DNA from 3 places in the Rhodopseudomonas telluris genome. Region 1 is predicted to be linked to each of the others. Evidence: predicted binding sites of a transcription regulator. Region 1 holds the regulator's gene; each other region holds the start of a gene.
The links. The regulator LexA, encoded in region 1, represses DNA repair genes until DNA is damaged. The targets are predictions, from matches to a motif close to TGTTCNNNNTGTGTTCNG.
Positions count from the first base shown of each region.

Region 2: the regulator LexA is predicted to act here: its motif matches at 4,225-4,242, upstream of ACFFJ6_RS07820 (helicase-related protein).
Region 3: the regulator LexA is predicted to act here: its motif matches at 3,585-3,602, upstream of radA (DNA repair protein RadA).

Region 1 is NZ_JBHLWM010000008.1:665,502-671,409, reverse strand. Features, by position in the region: gene ACFFJ6_RS20565 (OmpA/MotB family protein) at 1-18, opposite strand, end outside; gene ACFFJ6_RS20560 (HAD family hydrolase) at 262-891, shown strand; gene ACFFJ6_RS20555 (acyl-CoA thioesterase) at 921-1,403, shown strand; gene ACFFJ6_RS20550 (hypothetical protein) at 1,414-1,761, opposite strand; gene ACFFJ6_RS20545 (molybdopterin molybdotransferase MoeA) at 1,972-3,183, shown strand; gene lexA (transcriptional repressor LexA) at 3,375-4,082, shown strand; gene ACFFJ6_RS20535 (peroxiredoxin) at 4,110-4,685, opposite strand; gene smpB (SsrA-binding protein SmpB) at 4,753-5,226, opposite strand; gene mscL (large conductance mechanosensitive channel protein MscL) at 5,260-5,691, opposite strand; gene dapA (4-hydroxy-tetrahydrodipicolinate synthase) at 5,747-5,908, opposite strand, start outside.
Region 2 is NZ_JBHLWM010000003.1:221,598-227,505, reverse strand. Features, by position in the region: gene fdxA (ferredoxin FdxA) at 85-423, opposite strand; gene ACFFJ6_RS07825 (RNA-binding S4 domain-containing protein) at 499-768, opposite strand; gene ACFFJ6_RS07820 (helicase-related protein) at 808-4,149, opposite strand; gene ACFFJ6_RS07815 (DUF3108 domain-containing protein) at 4,463-5,347, opposite strand; gene rpmB (50S ribosomal protein L28) at 5,654-5,908, shown strand, end outside.
Region 3 is NZ_JBHLWM010000008.1:1,135,673-1,141,580, forward strand. Features, by position in the region: gene alr (alanine racemase) at 1-679, shown strand, start outside; gene ACFFJ6_RS22705 (hypothetical protein) at 796-1,053, opposite strand; gene ACFFJ6_RS22710 (hypothetical protein) at 1,050-2,687, opposite strand; gene ACFFJ6_RS22715 (NifB/NifX family molybdenum-iron cluster-binding protein) at 3,064-3,456, opposite strand; gene radA (DNA repair protein RadA) at 3,639-5,090, shown strand; gene ACFFJ6_RS22725 (CvpA family protein) at 5,303-5,908, shown strand, end outside.

The DNA.
Region 1 (5,908 bases):
GCCACTTCCACTCAACATCGGTAATGATCCGACATCGAGCACGTGGCAAACGAGTGGTGACGTCCGACGCGCATGGCGATCGCTGCTGATGGATCCGGCGCCGCGTATGTCGAGTCTCGAACCAAGCATCGCCCCGCAGCTTCAAGGTTCTAGAATGGCACGCGTGAAAAAACGGTTGTCGTTGTTCCTCAATGTTTCCGCACCATACTAGACTTCCGTCGGCATCTCGCCCCGGCGCCTCGATCCTGCTAGGTCTCTGGTATGAAAACCTCCCTGTCTCCCGGCGCGGCTGATGCACTGTTGTTCGATATCGGCCGCGTGGTGATCGACTTCGATCTGGCGCGAACACTGAAGGCCTGGGCCGTCGAACTTGGCAGCGATCCATCGGCGATGATGATGCGCCTTGCGAACAACGACACCTTTCATCGCTACGAGACCGGACACGTCACCGATGCGGAATTCTTTGCGGCAGTCCGGGACGTTCTGGGACTACGGCTTTCCGACGACGCGTTGCGCGAAGGCTGGAATGCGATCTTCATCGGCGAGATGCCGGGCATCGGGCCCCTCCTTGCGCGCGCCGCGCAGCATTTGCCGCTCTACGCGCTCTCCAACACCAACGATGCCCACGTCGCGCATTTCACCGAGCACTACGCGCATTTGCTGGTCCACTTCCGCGAACTGTTCCTGTCGTCGCGGATCGGTCTGCGCAAACCAAACGCCGCAGCTTACGATTTCGTCGTGAGGGAGATCGGCGTGCGCCCCGACCGCATTGTGTTCTTCGACGATCTGGCCGAAAACATCGAAGCCGCGCGCGAGCATGGCCTCAAGGCCGTGCACGTCCGCTCCAGCGCGGACGTCGCGCAGGCGCTCGATCAACTGGGGCTGTCGTGACCTGCCCGAACCGCACCTGACGAATGGCCATGACCGTTGCTGCGACCGACTTAGCCTGGGATCACCCGAGCCCGTTCACACTAACCATGGTGCCCGGCCCGGCCGACATCGACGGGCTCAATCACACCAACAACTCGGTCTATGTGCGCTGGTGCGACAGCGTCGGCTGGGCGCATTCGGAGGCGCTCGGACTCGCGCTTGCCGACTGGCAGCGGATCGACCGTGCGATGGCGATCCGACGGGGCGAATACGACTACCTGCTGCCGAGCCATCTCGGCGACGAGCTGCTGCTCGGGACCTGGATCTACGGCAGTGACGGCAAACTGGTGATGGAGCGGCGCTTCCAGCTGATCCGCCCAAGCGACGGCGCCACCGTCATGCGCGGGCGCTGGCAACTGGTTTGCATCGAAATGTCGAGCGGCCGCCCACGCCGCCTGCCCCCGGAATTCGCCGCGGTTTACCTGCCGGTGATGGTGCGGCCGAAGGACGAGCCGGCCTCCGACCAAGCGTGATGACTCATCGTTACTGCGCTGGCAGTGCGCGGCAGTCCATCGAATACACGAGCTCGCCCTTTGCGGTGCGGCCGATCGGCTGACACGGCACGTAGGCGCGGGGCGCCCCCGGTGCTGGAGCTGCGGATGGGGCCGTAGCAGGCGCGGCCACCGGCGCGCTGGCGGCGGGCACCGGTGCCGGCACCCGGGCAGCCGGCGATTCCTCCGGTGCACTCGCCGCCGGCGGCGCATAGTCCGGATTGGCCGACGGCATCCAGCCTTTGCTCCAATCGTGCCGGACCGCATAGGTGGTTCCGAAGGCGATCAGGCCGATCACGCCGACGATCCGCAGCAGCCATTTCGCGAAATCATCACCCATCTGCGCGCTCCACCGCTGGCACGTCCCTGCAAGATGATGGTCCTACCGCCCGGTGCCCCCGCCCGACAATTAGGATTTCGTTGGGCGCGCTGCCGGATCGATCGGCTTGCCGCATCTTGCGCAAGCGGCGCAGCGCACCTAAAGCCGAAGCATGAGCCGTTCCGCACCTGTACCCCAGCAGTCTTTCCTCACCCCGTCCGGAGCCGCCCGATGGCGCTGATGCCGGTTGCCGACGCCCTCGCCGCCGTCCTCCACAGCGCTGGCGGACTCGCCACGGAGGCCGTCGCGCTTGAGGACGGCCACGGGCGCGTGCTGGCGCACGATCTCGCGGCGTTGCGGACGCAGCCGCCGCAGGCGATGTCGGCGATGGACGGCTATGCGGTGCGCGCCGAAGACGTGGCAACCGCGCCGGCGCGGCTCACCGTGATCGGCGAGATCGCCGCGGGCCGGCCGGCGGCCCAATCCGTCGGCCCTGGCCAGGCGCTGCGCATCTTCACCGGCGGCGTGATTCCCGAAGGCGCCGACACCGTGGTAATCCAGGAAGACACGGTGCGCGATGGCGACCAGGTCACCATCACCGAGGCCGCGCGCCGCGGCCGCCACATCCGGCCGGCCGGCGTTGATTTCAGCGAGGGAGACATCCTGCTGCGCGCGGGGGCTCGACTGAGCGACCGTGACCTGGCGCTCGCCGCCGGTATGAACCACCCGGCTCTCCCCGTGTATCGCCGCCCGCGTGTGGCCATGCTTGCCACTGGCGATGAGCTGGTGATGCCGGGCAGCAGCCTGCAACCCGGACAGATCGTCTACTCAAACGGCTACGCGCTACGCGCTCTCGCCCGCAGCGAAGGGGCCGACGTCACAGACCTGGGTATCGCCGCCGATACGATGGACGCGACGACCGCCGCCATTCGGCGGGCCCGCGATCTCGGCGTCGACCTGCTCGTCACCACCGGCGGGGCCTCCGCCGGCGACCACGACCTCGTCAAACAAGCTCTCGAAGCCGAGGGCACCGAGATTGCGTTCTGGAAGATCGCGATGCGGCCCGGTAAGCCGATGATGCACGGGCGGCTCGGCGCGATGCGGGTGATCGGCCTCCCCGGCAATCCGGTGTCGTCCTATGTCTGCGCCTTCCTGTTCATGGTGCCACTCTTGCGCGCGCTGTCCGGAATGCGCAACGCCATGCATCACCCCGAAACGGCCTCGCTTGGCTCACCACTCTCCGCCAACGATCAGCGCGAAGACTATCTGCGTGCCTACGTCAGCTCGAGCGACGCCGGCCGTCTGGTCGCCACACCGGTCGACCACCAGGATTCGTCGCTGCTGGCGCGCTTGTCGGCTGCACAAGCGCTGATCATCCGGCCGCCCCATGCCCCGGCCGCAGAGGCCGGAGCGAACTGTCAGATCCTTAAGCTCCCCCTATAGCGATCGATGAATTTGTTGACCTCAAATTAAGAGGTTGCGGAACACATACCGAACATATAGTGTTCGTTCATGATTTGTTTCGATTCATGTCGCCTCATTGGCTCAAGCTTCACGACGCAATGACGCACGGTGATGACGCACGGTGATGACGGACAAGATGGCGATCGTCGCCAAATTGGGGAATGGTCGGGATGTTGACGCGCAAACAATTCGAGCTGCTGAAATTCATCAACGAACGGCTGAAGGAAGCCGGCGTGCCGCCCTCCTTCGACGAGATGAAAGACGCGCTGGACCTGCGCTCAAAGTCCGGCATTCACCGCCTGATCACGGCACTCGAAGAACGCGGCTTTATCCGCCGTCTGCCAAACCGCGCGCGCGCCATCGAGGTGATCAAGCTTCCTGATCTCGGCGGCAACGCGGGCGGCGCGCGGCGCGGCTTCACCCCGAGCGTAATCGAAGGCAATCTCGGCAAGGTCCGCCCGCCGAGCCCGCAGCCGGTGGAGCACGAGACGGATCGCAATGTCGCCGTTCCGGTGATGGGACGGATTGCGGCCGGTACACCGATCGAGGCGCTACAGACCCGCAGCCACACCATCAGCGTGCCACCGGAAATGCTGGGCGCTGGCGAACACTACGCGCTGGAAGTGCGTGGCGATTCGATGATCGAGGCGGGCATCCTCGACGGCGACATGGCGCTGATCCAGCGCAACGAGAGCGCCGATACCGGCGACATCGTGGTGGCGCTGATCGACGAGGAAGAAGCCACGTTGAAGCGCTTCCGTCGCCGCGGCGCTTCCATCGCGCTCGAGCCCGCCAACGCTGCTTATGAGGTTCGCATCCTGCCGCCCAACCGCGTCCGGATTCAGGGCAAGCTGGTTGGGCTGTACCGCAAGTACTAATCGCGATCGATCAGGGCAGCGACGATCTCAGCGCTGATTGGCCTTTAGCCACGCCAGCACGTCTCCGGCATTCCGGTCCGGCGGAAACACCGGATAGAACACGTGGACGATGCGGCCGCTGTCGATGATCAACGCGATCCGCTTCAGCAGCGTCAGGTCCGCGACCCGCATCGTCGGCAGCTTCACGGCGGTCGCCAGCGCAAGCGCCTCGTCGGACAGCACCGGGAATGGCAAATGCAACCGTGTCGCCATCTCGCGCTGATAGTCAGTGCTTTGCGTCGATAGGCCGAACACCTGGGCAGCACCGGCTGCCTTCAACTCCGCAAACAGATCCCGGAACGAGCAGGTTTGCGGTGTACAGCCCCGCGCACCCGGGATCATATCCCAGTCATCGACCGGCGAGATCTGGCCTGGGACCCCGGTGCGCGGATAGCCGAACACGACCGTAAGTTCCGGCAGCTTCGACAGATCGACGGTCTCGCCGCTGGTGGCGGGCAGCGCCAGCGACGGCAGCGTCATGCCGGGCAGATGCGCGGCGGCGCCGTCATCGTCCGGTGCGGGGATCAAGGACCAGTCGACGTCTTGCAAGTTCGGCTGCGACATCGTCATTCCCTCTGCTGTCCCTCGCCCGCGCTCCGGCGCGCCGCGGTTCACCTTGCCTGGTGAGCGATCAGCCCCGCGCGCGCAGCAGGCGGCCCTTCTCGCGGCTCCAGTCGCGCTTTTTCTCGGTCTCGCGCTTGTCGTGGAGCTGCTTGCCCTTGGCCAGCGCCAGCAGCAGCTTGGCGCGGCCCTTTTCGTTGAAATACAGCTTCAGCGGGATGAGCGTCATGCCCTGGCGCTCGACCGCGCCCATCAGCTTGTTGATCTGCTTGCGGTGCAGCAGGAGTTTGCGCGGCCGCTTCGGCTCGTGATTGAAGCGGTTGGCCTGCAAATATTCGGGAATGGTGGCGTTGATCAGCCAAATCTCGCCGCCGCGCGAGTCGGCATAGGATTCGGCGATGGTCGATTTGCCACCGCGCACCGACTTCACCTCGGTGCCGGTTAGGGAGATGCCGGCCTCAATCGTATCCTCGATCGCGTAGTTGAACCGTGCTTTGCGGTTCTCGGCCACCACCTTGATCGGACGTTCGTTCTTGTCGGCCATTGCGGCTGAACCTCGTAATCGCCGCCCCGCAGGTCAGACCTGCGGGCGGTTGCCGCTCTTCAGGATATCGCGAATCTCGGTGAGCAGTTCCTGCTCCCGGGTCGGCTTCGGCGGCTCGGCCGGCTTCGCCTCGTCTTTCCGCTTCAGCCGGTTCATCGCCCGCACCACCAAAAACAGCACGAAGGCGACGATGAGGAAGTTCAGCGTCAGCGTAAGGAAGCTGCCCCAGGCCAGCACCGCGCCCTGCTTCTTGGCTTCGACCAGCGTGTTCGCGGTGACCGCCTTCGACAGCGGCGTGAAGTAGTTGGAGAAATCGAGGCCGCCCGTGATCGCGCCGATTACCGGCATGATCACGTCGCCGACCAGCGAAGAGACGATCGCGCCGAATGCGGCGCCGATGATGACGCCGACCGCGAGGTCGACGACATTGCCCTTCATCGCGAACTCACGGAATTCCTTCAGCATCGCGCTTCCCCGGAGCTTCTTGTTGACGGCGCCCGACTGCTGCGGGCGGCGGAGATCAGTTCAGCAAGCCGGCGTGCATCATCGCCGCCCGGATCACCTTGCCGGTCGGCTCGGTCACCTTCATCAGCGGCAGCCGGACCTCTTCCTGGATTCGGTCGAGCAGCGTCAGTCCATGCTTGGCGCCGGCGACGCCCGGCTCCTTGAAGACGGCATCGTG
Region 2 (5,908 bases), on a different contig from region 1:
GGGACCAGGTCGATTCATCATCAACAGGGTTAAGCCGGGTTGAGAAATCACGCCCCGGCGGGCGTGCCGGTCGCGTGCTCCGGCTTAGTCGCCGGTGCCCGGCTCCTTCGAGAAGAACTTGTCGAACTTGCCGTCCATGCCGTCGAACTGCTTGGCCTCGTCCGGCGCGTCCTTCTTCTGGGTCAGGTTCGGCCAGGTCTTGGCGTATTCGGAGTTCAGCTCGAGCCACTTCTCGAGCCCCGGCTCGGTGTCGGGCTTGATGGCGTCGGCCGGGCATTCCGGTTCGCACACGCCGCAGTCGATGCATTCGTCCGGATGGATGACCAGCATGTTCTCGCCCTCGTAGAAGCAATCGACGGGGCAGACTTCGACGCAATCGGTGTATTTGCACTTGATGCAGTTTTCAGTGACGACGTAAGTCATCCGAAGGCTCCGGAACGGTTCTAATTTTGAGTGTTTGCGTACCGCAGGTGTCCCACAGCCGCAAGATGAAGATGCCTATTCCCGTGGCACTTCGAGATCGGCATAAAGTCCAGTAACGGAGGCCGCGTCGCCGCGGCGCTCCGCAAATCCAATCACTTTCAGCACCCGGACGCCACGATCCAGCGCAATCGTCAGCACGTCGCCGGCTTTGACGCCGTGGCCCGGCGATGTCTCGCGCGCGCCGTTGATCCGGACATGGCCGCTTTCCACCAGCGCGGCCGCCGTGCTGCGGGCCCTGACGACCCGCGCATGCCACAGCCATTTGTCGAGACGCTGCCGCTCCACGCACCACCCTGGATCAGCCGCGCGGTTGCGCGGCGAGGCTCACTCCTTGCGGCCGGCGGACAGCTGCTCCTTGAGCGCCGCGAGCTTGGCGAACGGCGAATTCGGATCGATCGGCCGGTCGCGTTCGCGCGGCGGCGCGCTGGAATGCACCTGCCGGTGCGATCCGCCGCCCTGATTGTCGCGACCGCCCTTGCCGCCCTGGAATTTGTTCGGGAATTTGTCGCGGCCCTTGAAGCCCTCGCGCGGCGGACGGCCTTCGCCCTGGGCGTCGCGTCGCGTCGCGCCGCCGTCGCCTTCGCGACGATCGCGGCGGAAGTCTCCCTTGCCGCGGCGTCCGCCCTGATCCGGGCGGTCCTGCCGCGCGCCAGCTTCGCCTTCGGCGGCCGCCTGGCCGCCCTGGCCATGCTGCGGGCGATTGTTGGTGTGGCGCTTGTTACGGTCGTGGCGCGGCCGATGCTCGTCGGACCGTCCGCCGGGACGCCACACCTCGACCAGATCCGGCTGCGGCTTGGCGGCGGCATCCGCCGTGGCAGCTTCTGCCGCAGGGGCGGCCTCAGCAGTCCCGGCTTCGGCAGCACTAGCTTCGGCCGTCGGAGCGTCCGCATCGGTCGCTTCCGCCTTAGACTCTTGAGACGCAGCATCTTCAGGCGCAGCAGCAGCTTCGGCTGGCGCCGCTTCCGCCGCGGATTCGCTGGATTCGGCGGCCGGCGTGTCCTGCGCGGCGGCGGTCGTTTCGGCCGGCGCATCGGCCGGCTCGCTCGGAGCGGCGGCCTCCCGCGCGTCCACCGTCGTGGACGGCTCGAACGCAATCGCGCCGGCCAGGATGGCATGATCTTCGGCCGAGAATGTCGTCTCGGCGGCGGGCGCAACGGTCGCCTCGGCTTGCGCCGGCTGCGGCGCGGCAGCCTGCGGCAGCGGCGGCCGCTTCTCCATGCGATAGCCCAGCGCGCGGAGGATCGAGGCGAAGTCCTCGCCGGCCGATCCGGTCAGCGACGTCATCGCCTGGGTCACCACGAAGCTGCGGCCATCGAAGGCGCCAGCCGGCTTCTCGCCCGGCATGCCCTCGCGCCACGCCAGCGCGGGACGGATCAGATCGGCGAGCCGCTCGAGAATATCGACGCGGACCGCGCGTTCGCCGCACAGCCGGTAGCCCAGCGTGCGATAGGCGTCGCGGTCCAGCGCCTTGTCGACTGGAAACGAGGTCCGGCCGCTGCTCGCCAGATGTTGCGCGCCCGACAGCGCCGACATGTCGACATTGTCGAGCTTCTGCGCCCACAGCAGCGACGCCAGCGCGCGCGCCGCCGGCTTCAGCAGCGACGGAATGTAGATGTGATAAGCGCCGAACCGCACGCCGTATTTGCGCAGCGTCGCGCGCGACGGCTGGTCGAGATCCTTCATCTCCGTGGCGATCTTGCTGCGCTCGATCACGCCCAGCGACTCGATCAGCTGGAAGGCGATGCCGCGGCCGATGCCGGTGATGTCCTCGGCTTTGCCGAGTTCGAACAGCGGCCCGAGAATCTTTTCGATATGCGTCTTGAGCCAGAGGTCGAGCCGCGCCTGCACGGCTTCGCGCGGCGCACCCGCCAGACGATCATCCGCGATGATACGCAGCCGCGGCCGGAGCACGTCGTCGGAGCCGACCAGCCGCGCCACCGCGTCGCCGGTCCAGCGCACGATACCTTCCGACGTCAGGACGAATTGTTCGTCGGGAGCGGCCGCAAGCTTCTCGGCGCGGGCGTCGATTTCGCCGGCCAGGGCCTTCTGCGCGGTCGCCTGCAGCGCCTTCGCATCCGACCCGGCCTCGGCCGCGTCCGGCGCGAAGGTGAAGCCGTCGAGACGACCAATCACATGTCCCTCGACGATGACTTCGCCGGTCTTACCAATTTCCGTATTCAACATCGTGTTTTCCCGCAGGCGGCGCATCAATACACTGGTCCGACGATCTACGAAACGTTCCGTGAGGCGTTCGTGCAGCGCATCTGACAATTTATTTTCAATGTCGCGCGAAATGCCTTGCCAGTGGTCAGGATCAGCCAGCCAGTCGGCCCGGTTGGCGACGAAAGTCCATGTCCGGATCTGAGCGATCCGTGCCGAAAGCGTGTCGATGCCGCCGTCGATCCGGTCGGCCTGCTCGACCTGAGCGGCAAACCAGCTGTCCGGAATCCGGCCTTTCTGCATCAGAAACCGATACAGCGTCGTCACCAGTTCGGCGTGGGCCGCCGGCGCGATCTTGCGATAGTCCGGGACCTGGCAAACGTCCCATAGCCGCTCGACGGCTGCGGCGCCATGCGCCATGTCGCGCACATCGCCGTCCCGGGCGGCGTGGTCGAGCACCCGCAGGTCCTCGGCGACCGGCGCGCGGGTCAGCGCGTCGTGGCGTGGCGACTCCGCCAGCGAGACCTGCAGCGCGCCGACCGAGCCGAAATTAAGCTGCGAATTGCGCCATTGCAGCATCTTCACCGGCTCGAACGTGTGGTTCTGCAGGGCGTTGACGAGCTCGGGCTCGAATGGCGCGCAGCGCCCGGTGGTGCCGAAGGTGCCGTCTCGGGTGGCGCGGCCGGCGCGGCCGGCGATCTGACTGAATTCGGCCGGGGTCAGCCGGCGGAATTGGTAGCCGTCGAATTTGCGGTCGGACGCGAAGGCGACGTGATCGACGTCGAGGTTGAGACCCATCCCAATCGCGTCGGTGGCGACCAGATAATCGACGTCGCCGGACTGAAACATCGCGACCTGGGCGTTGCGGGTGCGCGGCGACAGCGAGCCGAGCACTACCGCGGCGCCGCCGTGCTGGCGCTTGATCAGCTCGGCGATGGCGTACACTTCGTCGGCCGAGAACGCCACGATCGCGGTCCGGCGCGGCTGCCGCGTCAGCTTGCGGTCGCCGGCGAATTCGAGCTGCGACAGCCGCGGTCTGGTGACGATGCTGACGCCCGGCAGCAGCCGCTCGATGATCGGCCGCATCGTCGCGGCGCCGAGCAGCAGCGTTTCGTCGCGGCCGCGCCGGCGCAGGATGCGATCGGTGAAGACGTGGCCGCGCTCGAGGTCGGCGGCGATCTGGATCTCGTCGACGGCCAGAAACGACACGTCGAGATCGCGCGGCATGGCCTCGACGGTCGACACCCAGTAGCGCGCCTTGGGCGGCTTGATCTTCTCTTCGCCGGTGACCAGCGCGACCGCATCCGGGCCAACCCGCTCGACGATCTTGTTGTAGACCTCGCGCGCCAGCAGACGGAGCGGCAAACCGATCAGCCCGGACGAATGCGCCACCATGCGCTCGATCGCCAGATGGGTCTTGCCGGTGTTGGTCGGGCCCAGCACCGCCGTGACGCCGGCGCCGGGCGCCCGGTCATTGGTAAACGGCGCGGAAAACGAAAGAGGCATTTTGGCTGTATTTCTGCGTGGCTGCGGTCAAAGATGTGTCACATTGCGACGCCGCAGCGCACGCGGGTTAAGCTGTGGAACGAGTCCCGAACGAAACGCGGCCGAATCGGTGACTCGATGGATTCGATGCGCCCCCAATCGCAACATCTTGCGTCGCCTAAGATCTTCCTCACCAGATCAGGGACGGGGGCGAAGATCAACGCTCGAAAATGCGCCTTATTCCGCTCGGCCATGCGTTCGACGATTCCCCGGCGAGTCAACTGGATTCGACTCGGACTGCGGGAGGCGTTCGGGCGCTCGTCGGGCAGGGGTGTTATTGAGCCCGCGAGGCCGATTTCGGCGGCGTGGCGGTGGTGATGAACTGGGTCGCCTGCAGCACGGCATTGCCGACCGGCGTCGGGATCTTCAGCCGGAACGGCGCCAGCACCCGCGTGCCTGCGATCGGCGCCAGCCAGACTTCCATGGTGCGCAGCCCGGTCAGATATTTGATCGCTGCGCGGTCCGGAATGTAGCCGGACACCGGTGTGAAATAGATGCCGCAGACCAGCGCCGGCCCCTGATAGCCCTTCTCGGCCCTCACCATCTCGGTGCGCTTGTACTCGAGGCGAAGATCGTAGCGCATCCGGCCGTCGAAGATCGGCGTCGACACCCGGCAGGCATCGGGCGACATCGGATCGCCGACGCCGGACACCCGCAGGAACGAGGCGGTCATCGGATCGAGCACGCCGCGGCGATGCGCGTCGGTTACCGGGATGCGGTCGGCATCCGCCGGCGGTTCGGGCTCGATCGAGGAGTCCTTGATGTTGCCGTTGGCCAGCGTGATCCGGATCGTCTCGGTCTTCTTGGCGCTGGTGGTGGACGCCATGTAGTTCATCGGCACGAACTGGCCGCCGACGATGCGCCCCTGTGCCTCGCCGCTGCCGTGGCCGCTGGAGAATGCCTGCATCACGCCCGACGTGGCGCCGCTGGCGGCGGCCGCATACTGGTCGTCGGCGATTTCGATCACCCAGGCGCCCTTGCCGACTTCGATGCCGGCCAGCGAGGCCTCATAGCGGGCGTCGAGCTTGCCCTGAGCGGCCGCCGGGGCAGACAATCCGACCGACGCTGAAGCCACCGCGATAAACCCGGCGAGGGCGACCTGCAGCCGCGGCGAAGCGCTGGTCTGTCGGCGGAAGCAATTGCGGGCGGAAATGTTCACTCAGGTCGTCCTGCCTGGCGGCCGTGGCACGCCGTTCAACCGACCCCAAAAACCACGATCGGTGCAATCCATCGTTTCGGAATCGAATGCGTCGTTTATATGATGGTAGATCGTTGATCCGGCGCGGCAAATCAATGCATGCCGATGGCGGCGGGGTCCCGCTGCCGGTCAAAATACCGCGGCGGCGGCGGCTGCAGCTTGACGCTGGACGCGAGCCCGCCTATAGGTCCCCGGCTCCTGAAATGGACGTCGATAGAACCCCCGCGCCTGCCAGTGGGCCGGCGGGGATGACAAAGGATTTTCGCCATGTCCCGGCGCTGCGAACTGACCGCCAAGGGTGCCCAGACCGGCCACAAGGTCAGCCACTCGAACATCAAGACCAAGCGGCGCTTTCTGCCCAATCTGGTCAACGTCACTTTCCTGTCCGACGCGCTCGGCCGCCCGGTGCGGCTGCGGGTGTCGACCAATGCGCTGAAGAGCGTCGACCACCGCGGTGGTCTGGACGCCTTCCTGCTCAAGGCCACCGACGCCGAGCTGTCGCCGAAGGCCGTGGAGCTGAAG
Region 3 (5,908 bases), 470 kb from region 1:
GGTCGCTGCCGAGACGCCCAATCATCCGATCAATGCCAGGCAGGCCGCGACATTCCGCGAAATCGCCAGCCAGTTCGCGGGTGTGCCGGCATCGTTGTCGGCGTCGTCCGGCATCTTCCTCGGATCGCAATTCCAGTTCGATCTGGTCCGTCCCGGTGCTGCCCTGTACGGCGTCAACCCGACTCCCGCCTCCGACAATCCGATGCAGCCGGTGGTCGATCTCAAGGCACGCATTGTGCAGGTCCGCAGCGTCGAACGCGGCGACACCGTCGGTTATGGCGCTACCTGGAGTGCGCGCCGGCCGACCAGGATCGCCGTGCTGTCCGCCGGATATGCCGATGGATACTTCCGTGCCGCCGGCTCCAACGATGGCACGCGCGGCGCCGACGTGATCATCGCCGGCCAACGCTGCCCGATCGCAGGGCGCATTTCGATGGACCTGCTCGCTGTCGACGTCAGCGATCTGCCGCCCAATGCGGCACGCCGCGGCCAGATGGCGACGCTGATCGGCGACGGCATCACCGTCGACGAACTCGGGCATCATTTCGGCACGATCGGCTACGAGGTGCTGACCAGCCTCGGCCCGCGCTACGCGCGGATCTACACTGGCGGCGACGCCAAGCCGGCTGCAGAATCAACCGCTTCGAAGCCGGCTGAACCTGTGGCCCCGGCCAGCTGAGGCGTTCTCTCGCGCTGCATCCGCTGGCGGCTTTTCTCGGAGCGGAGCGACGAGACAATCCGGCACCGAGCGCGGAGCCTGGATTGCATCGCTCCGCTCGCAATGACGGACTGAGCTCAGTCCTCATGGACCAGAAATAGGAAGCCGGTGACGGCCGCGCAGAATGCGAACGAGCCGGCGATGCCGACGACCAGCACGGCCCTCACCAGCATCGGCGCCTCGCTGGTGTCGATCACCTTCGCCAGACCGAAGTAATTGCCGAGCAGCAGGATCACCGCAAACCCAGCTCCGAACACCGCGCCCATGACGAAGTGCCCGGCAACCTGCCGCCACTTGCGACGTTCATAGTCATTGTCGTGACGGCGCGGGTTCATTGCGCCGACGAGCCTAACTCACCGGCATGGACGCGGCCAGCGGAAGGCGGCTCGGCGTCCGGCGGCGTCACGCGGTACAGCGCGACGTAGTCGCTCTGATAGACCGGCGACATCTCCGGCAGCGGCGCCTTGGCCGGCGGCTCGAGCATCAGCACGGCATCAAAGCGGTGGGGCCAGTCGGCCAGATAGCTCTTGCAGCCAGGCGCAGCCTCTCCTCGCGCTGACGAGGCTGTCTGCATCAGCACGGACAGCTCCACCGGCTCGCACAATGGGGCGGCATAGGATGCAAACGCCGGTTTCACGACCATCGGCTGCTGAGATGCTTCGGCGAACATCAGAGGCCAGAACGCCCGCCTTTCGATCGTCAGCAGCGCGCCGACGTGGTGATCGATCGGAAAGTAACCCGCCAGCGCGCGTCCGGCCTGCGCCGACGTAGCGATCTCGACCTCGCGACCACGGGCCATCAACACCTTCTCGCCGGGCTCGACATGGGCAATCGCGGCACGCAACTCGGCGAGATCGCGTCGGTGGTCGTACCAGTCATGTGCGACATAGGCCGATCGTCCGACGACCAGAGCGATCACCAGCGTCGCAACGGCCATTGCGCGACGCGGCGATAGCTGCGGCAGCATTCCGGCGAACAGCAGCACGGCCGCCATCACGGCGAGGCGACTGTCGAGGAAGCTGCCGCCTTTGAACCGCGCCGGCACGATCACAAAGATCGCCGTGAGCACCGCAAACGTCAGGGGCAACGCCGGCGCCAATCGAATGCCCCGCGCCGCAAGCCCCAGCACGATCAACAAGGCACTGAGGCTCAGGATCGTCACCACCTCGCTCGTCGTCATCACGGGGGCAACCAGGTCCCATAGCTTAGCGAGGCCGCGCCACGGGCCCGTATCGACCCCTGCTTCCGAAAGCGGACTTGCCAGATACAGTGCCACTGCTGGAGCAAGCGCCACCGTCAGCAACAGCCCTGCGGCGCCCAGTGCGCGCGACACCGAAGCGCCGCCGCGTCGTGCTCGCACGCTCCGCGCGATCTCCTCGCTGCCGATTAATAACGCGAACAGCGCCACCCCGAAGATGTGCGAGAAGAACACCACGGCCGAGAATGCCGCACCGACGAGGGCGGCCGCGACGGTGCGGTTGTTTCGGCGCAGCGCGATCCACGTCGCGGCGCCGATCAGCGCCAGGCCAAGCGACAGCAGAAAATTCATGAAGCCGAGAAAGAACACCGCGTTGTAGGCGACCGCACCAGCGGCAAGCGGCCAATACGAGAACCGGCCGAACACCACGCGGTGATAGACCACGGCACCGATCACCGGCATCAGCAGGCTGAGTGCAAGCAGGATGCGGCCGCCGACGTGAACGCTGAAGACGTTGAGCAGCACGGTGCCGATCACGTCCATGCCGAGATTTGGCAAAATCCGCCAGTGCGGCGCGTAGAACTGCGACAGGATCGGATCGTCCGGATGCGCCAGGACGAAGTAGCGCGCCAAGTGATTGGGATAGTCCAACACCGCCGGCACATCGACCATCAGAAACGGCGCCAGCAACACGATGACCAGCGCGGCCGCAGCGATAAACCAGCCGAGCGTCGGTCGCTGGCCCGGCATGGCGTCGGCGGCCGTCTTCATTGCACGATATCCCTCACCCGCGTCGATCTCGGCCGATCATCCCCGCTGCCGGTTAGCACCGGGTCAATATCGCCGGTCAAGACAGAGCGATGCCCGCCTGATGGGACGTCTACACCTGAAACAAAGGGCGAACGTCCCGTGCCTTCATCTCGACGGGCGGTCGCAGTGCATTTAGACGCGCCTGTTGAAACATCCTGGCGAAAGGCGCGACCGTTGGCTTGTCGCTGATGCTCAGCGCTTCCGCACCAAGCGTTGCATGCCGACGATCGACCTGAGCGTGGTCGGCTGGTGGTGGATGGCATCATGCTGACCGCCTGAGTGGCCATGCTTTGAAATGCGCTCGCAACGCCGAGCTGCTCTTGGCGCTCTCGTGCTTTCAATGCCGCGAAAACAGATCGCGCAGCCGGCACAGCGTTGTGGTGATGTCGAAACGCTGGTCCGGCAGCGCCTCGCCCTTGATGACGTGGTCGAGCGCGGCCGCCGGATCGGTTTCGCCGGTGAGCAGCACATCGGCGCCGCGTTTCTTCATGTGGCGGACGAAGCCGTCGCCGGCACTGCCCGCTACAATGACCTCGACGCCGTCGAGTGGATGCGGACCATCGTCCTTGAAGTGGTGCGGCAGCTGCTCTTTCGTGAGTTCGACCCGCGCGGGCGACGGCAGTGTGTCGCCGTCATGATGCCCCGTCAGATCATACACCAGCCATTGCCGCGCCTGCCCGGCGTGGCCGCTGACGGTGATCCAGTCTGCGGTGGGGATAGCGATCTTCATGCTTGTTCTTTCGCTCTGCGATCAGACTCGGAAGCAACAGTGCCCCGCCTTGCCGCCGAGGGCCTTGATCCAGCTCTGCTCGTGTCCGGGATCGACGCCCGCTCCGGGATGCCGCAGCAGTTGACGCGAAGAACAAAATATGAACAACAAGACTACCCAGTCACCCCGCCCGAGCATCGCTGATGGCCAAAGCTTCCTCGTCCTTTGTCTGCCAGAACTGCGGCGCCGCCTTTAATCGCTGGCAGGGCAAATGCGAGGCCTGCGGGGAGTGGAATACGCTGGTCGAGGAAGCCGGCGATAGCGCCGTTCCCGTCAGCATCCGGGCGAAGCGGCGCGGACGGACGTTCAAGCTGGAGTCGCTGGCCGGCAAGAGCAACGACGCCCCTCGCCTGCCGTCCGGCATGGCCGAGCTCGACCGCGTCACCGGCGGCGGATTCGTGCGCGGCTCGGTGCTGCTGGTCGGCGGCGATCCCGGCATCGGCAAGTCGACGCTGCTGACCCAGGCGACCAGCCTGATGGCCAAGGCGGGGCATCGCACCGTCTATATTTCCGGCGAAGAGGCGATCGCACAGGTGCGACTGCGCGCCGAGCGGCTCGGTCTCGCCGCCGCGCCCGTCGAACTCGCCGCCGAGACCTCCGTCGAAGACATCATCGCGACGCTGTCCGAAGGCGCGACACCGAAGCTGATCGTCATCGATTCGATTCAGACGATGTGGACCGACACGGTGGAATCCGCGCCCGGCACGGTGACACAGGTCCGTGCGTCGGCGCAGGCGCTGATCCGCTTCGCCAAGAAGAGCGGCGCGGCGATCATCCTGGTCGGCCACGTCACCAAGGACGGCCAGATCGCCGGGCCACGCGTGGTCGAACACATGGTCGACGCGGTGCTGTCTTTCGAAGGCGAAGGCTCGCAGCAGTTCCGCATTCTGCGCTCGGTGAAGAACCGATTTGGACCGACCGACGAGATCGGCGTGTTCGAGATGACCGGGCTGGGTCTGCGCGAAGTCAGCAATCCGTCGGAACTCTTCCTGTCCGAGCGAGACCTCGGCTCGCCGGGCACCGCGGTGTTTGCCGGCATCGAAGGCACCCGCCCAGTGCTGGTCGAATTGCAGGCACTGGTGGCGCCGTCCACGCTCGGCACCCCACGGCGTGCGGTGGTGGGCTGGGATTCGGCGCGGCTGTCGATGGTGCTGGCGGTGCTCGAGGCGCATTGCGGGGTCAAACTGTCGGGATACGACGTCTATTTCAACGTCGCGGGCGGCCTGCGGATCAACGAGCCGGCGGCCGACCTCGCGGCCGCCGCTGCGCTGGTATCGTCGCTGGCGAATTCGCCTCTTCCGACAGATGCGGTGTATTTCGGCGAAATCTCGCTGTCCGGTGCGGTGCGGCCCGTAGCGCAGACCCCGGCGCGGCTGAAGGAGGCCGCCAAGCTCGGCTTCGGCCGCGCGGTCCTTCCGGAACAGACACGCGGCGATGCCCCGTCCGACGCCGGCCTGTCCCTGCAGAGCGTTGGCGGCCTCACCAGCCTCGTCGCCGACATTGCTGCCCGGGGAACGCCGCGCCCCGCCGCGCGCGAGCGGGACAGTGCGGAGAAAAATGCCACACCGGCGCGATTCCGGCAGCGAGAAGGCTGATCCGGGGTGACCTTTCGAGAACGCGCCGCTATACAACGCGCGCGCATGGCGGGCGGAGGCCGACCGTCCATCGACCCGGCAGATCTATGTTGTGTCGAGTGCCCCGTTGACCGTTTTCTCGCCTTGCGCGGCGTGCCATATCACCGTCACGTGCCCTGACGGCGCGCGCGCGATTCGCCGTTTGTTGCACACCCAGCGGACCCGACTGGCCGATGCCGATCACGATTCTCGACTTCGTTGTCCTCGCGGTGATGTTGGTGTCCGGCCTGCTGGCGATGGTCCGCGGCTTCATGCGCGAAGTGCTGTCGATCGCCGCGTGGGGCGCCGCCGCACTGGTCACGCTTTACGCATTCCAGAAGCTGCTGCCGACCGCCAAGACCTATTTCTCCAACGACACGGTCGCTGCCGTCGTGGTGGTCGCGGGCGTGTTCCTCGGCACGCTGATCATTGTATCGATCATTACTGTGCGGATCTCGGACATGATCCTGGATTCGCGCATTGGCGCGCTCGACCGCACCCTCGGGTTCCTGTTCGGCCTCGCCCGCGGCTTGCTGATCGTGGTGGTGGCCTATCTGTTCTTCAACTGGCTGGTGCCGGACAAACAGCGCCCGGATTGGGTGGTCAACGCGAAGTCACGCACGGTCCTGCAAGGAACTGGTGACTGGTTGATGACACTCTTGCCGGATGACCCTGAAAACACCATCTTGAAGAGGTTCAAGAAAAACAAGCCGGAGGAAGAGCAGACCGACGATTCGGCGGCTCCCGGCAATGGTGACGGCTACAGCAAACCCGCCCGCGACAGTTTGAAAAAGCTGATA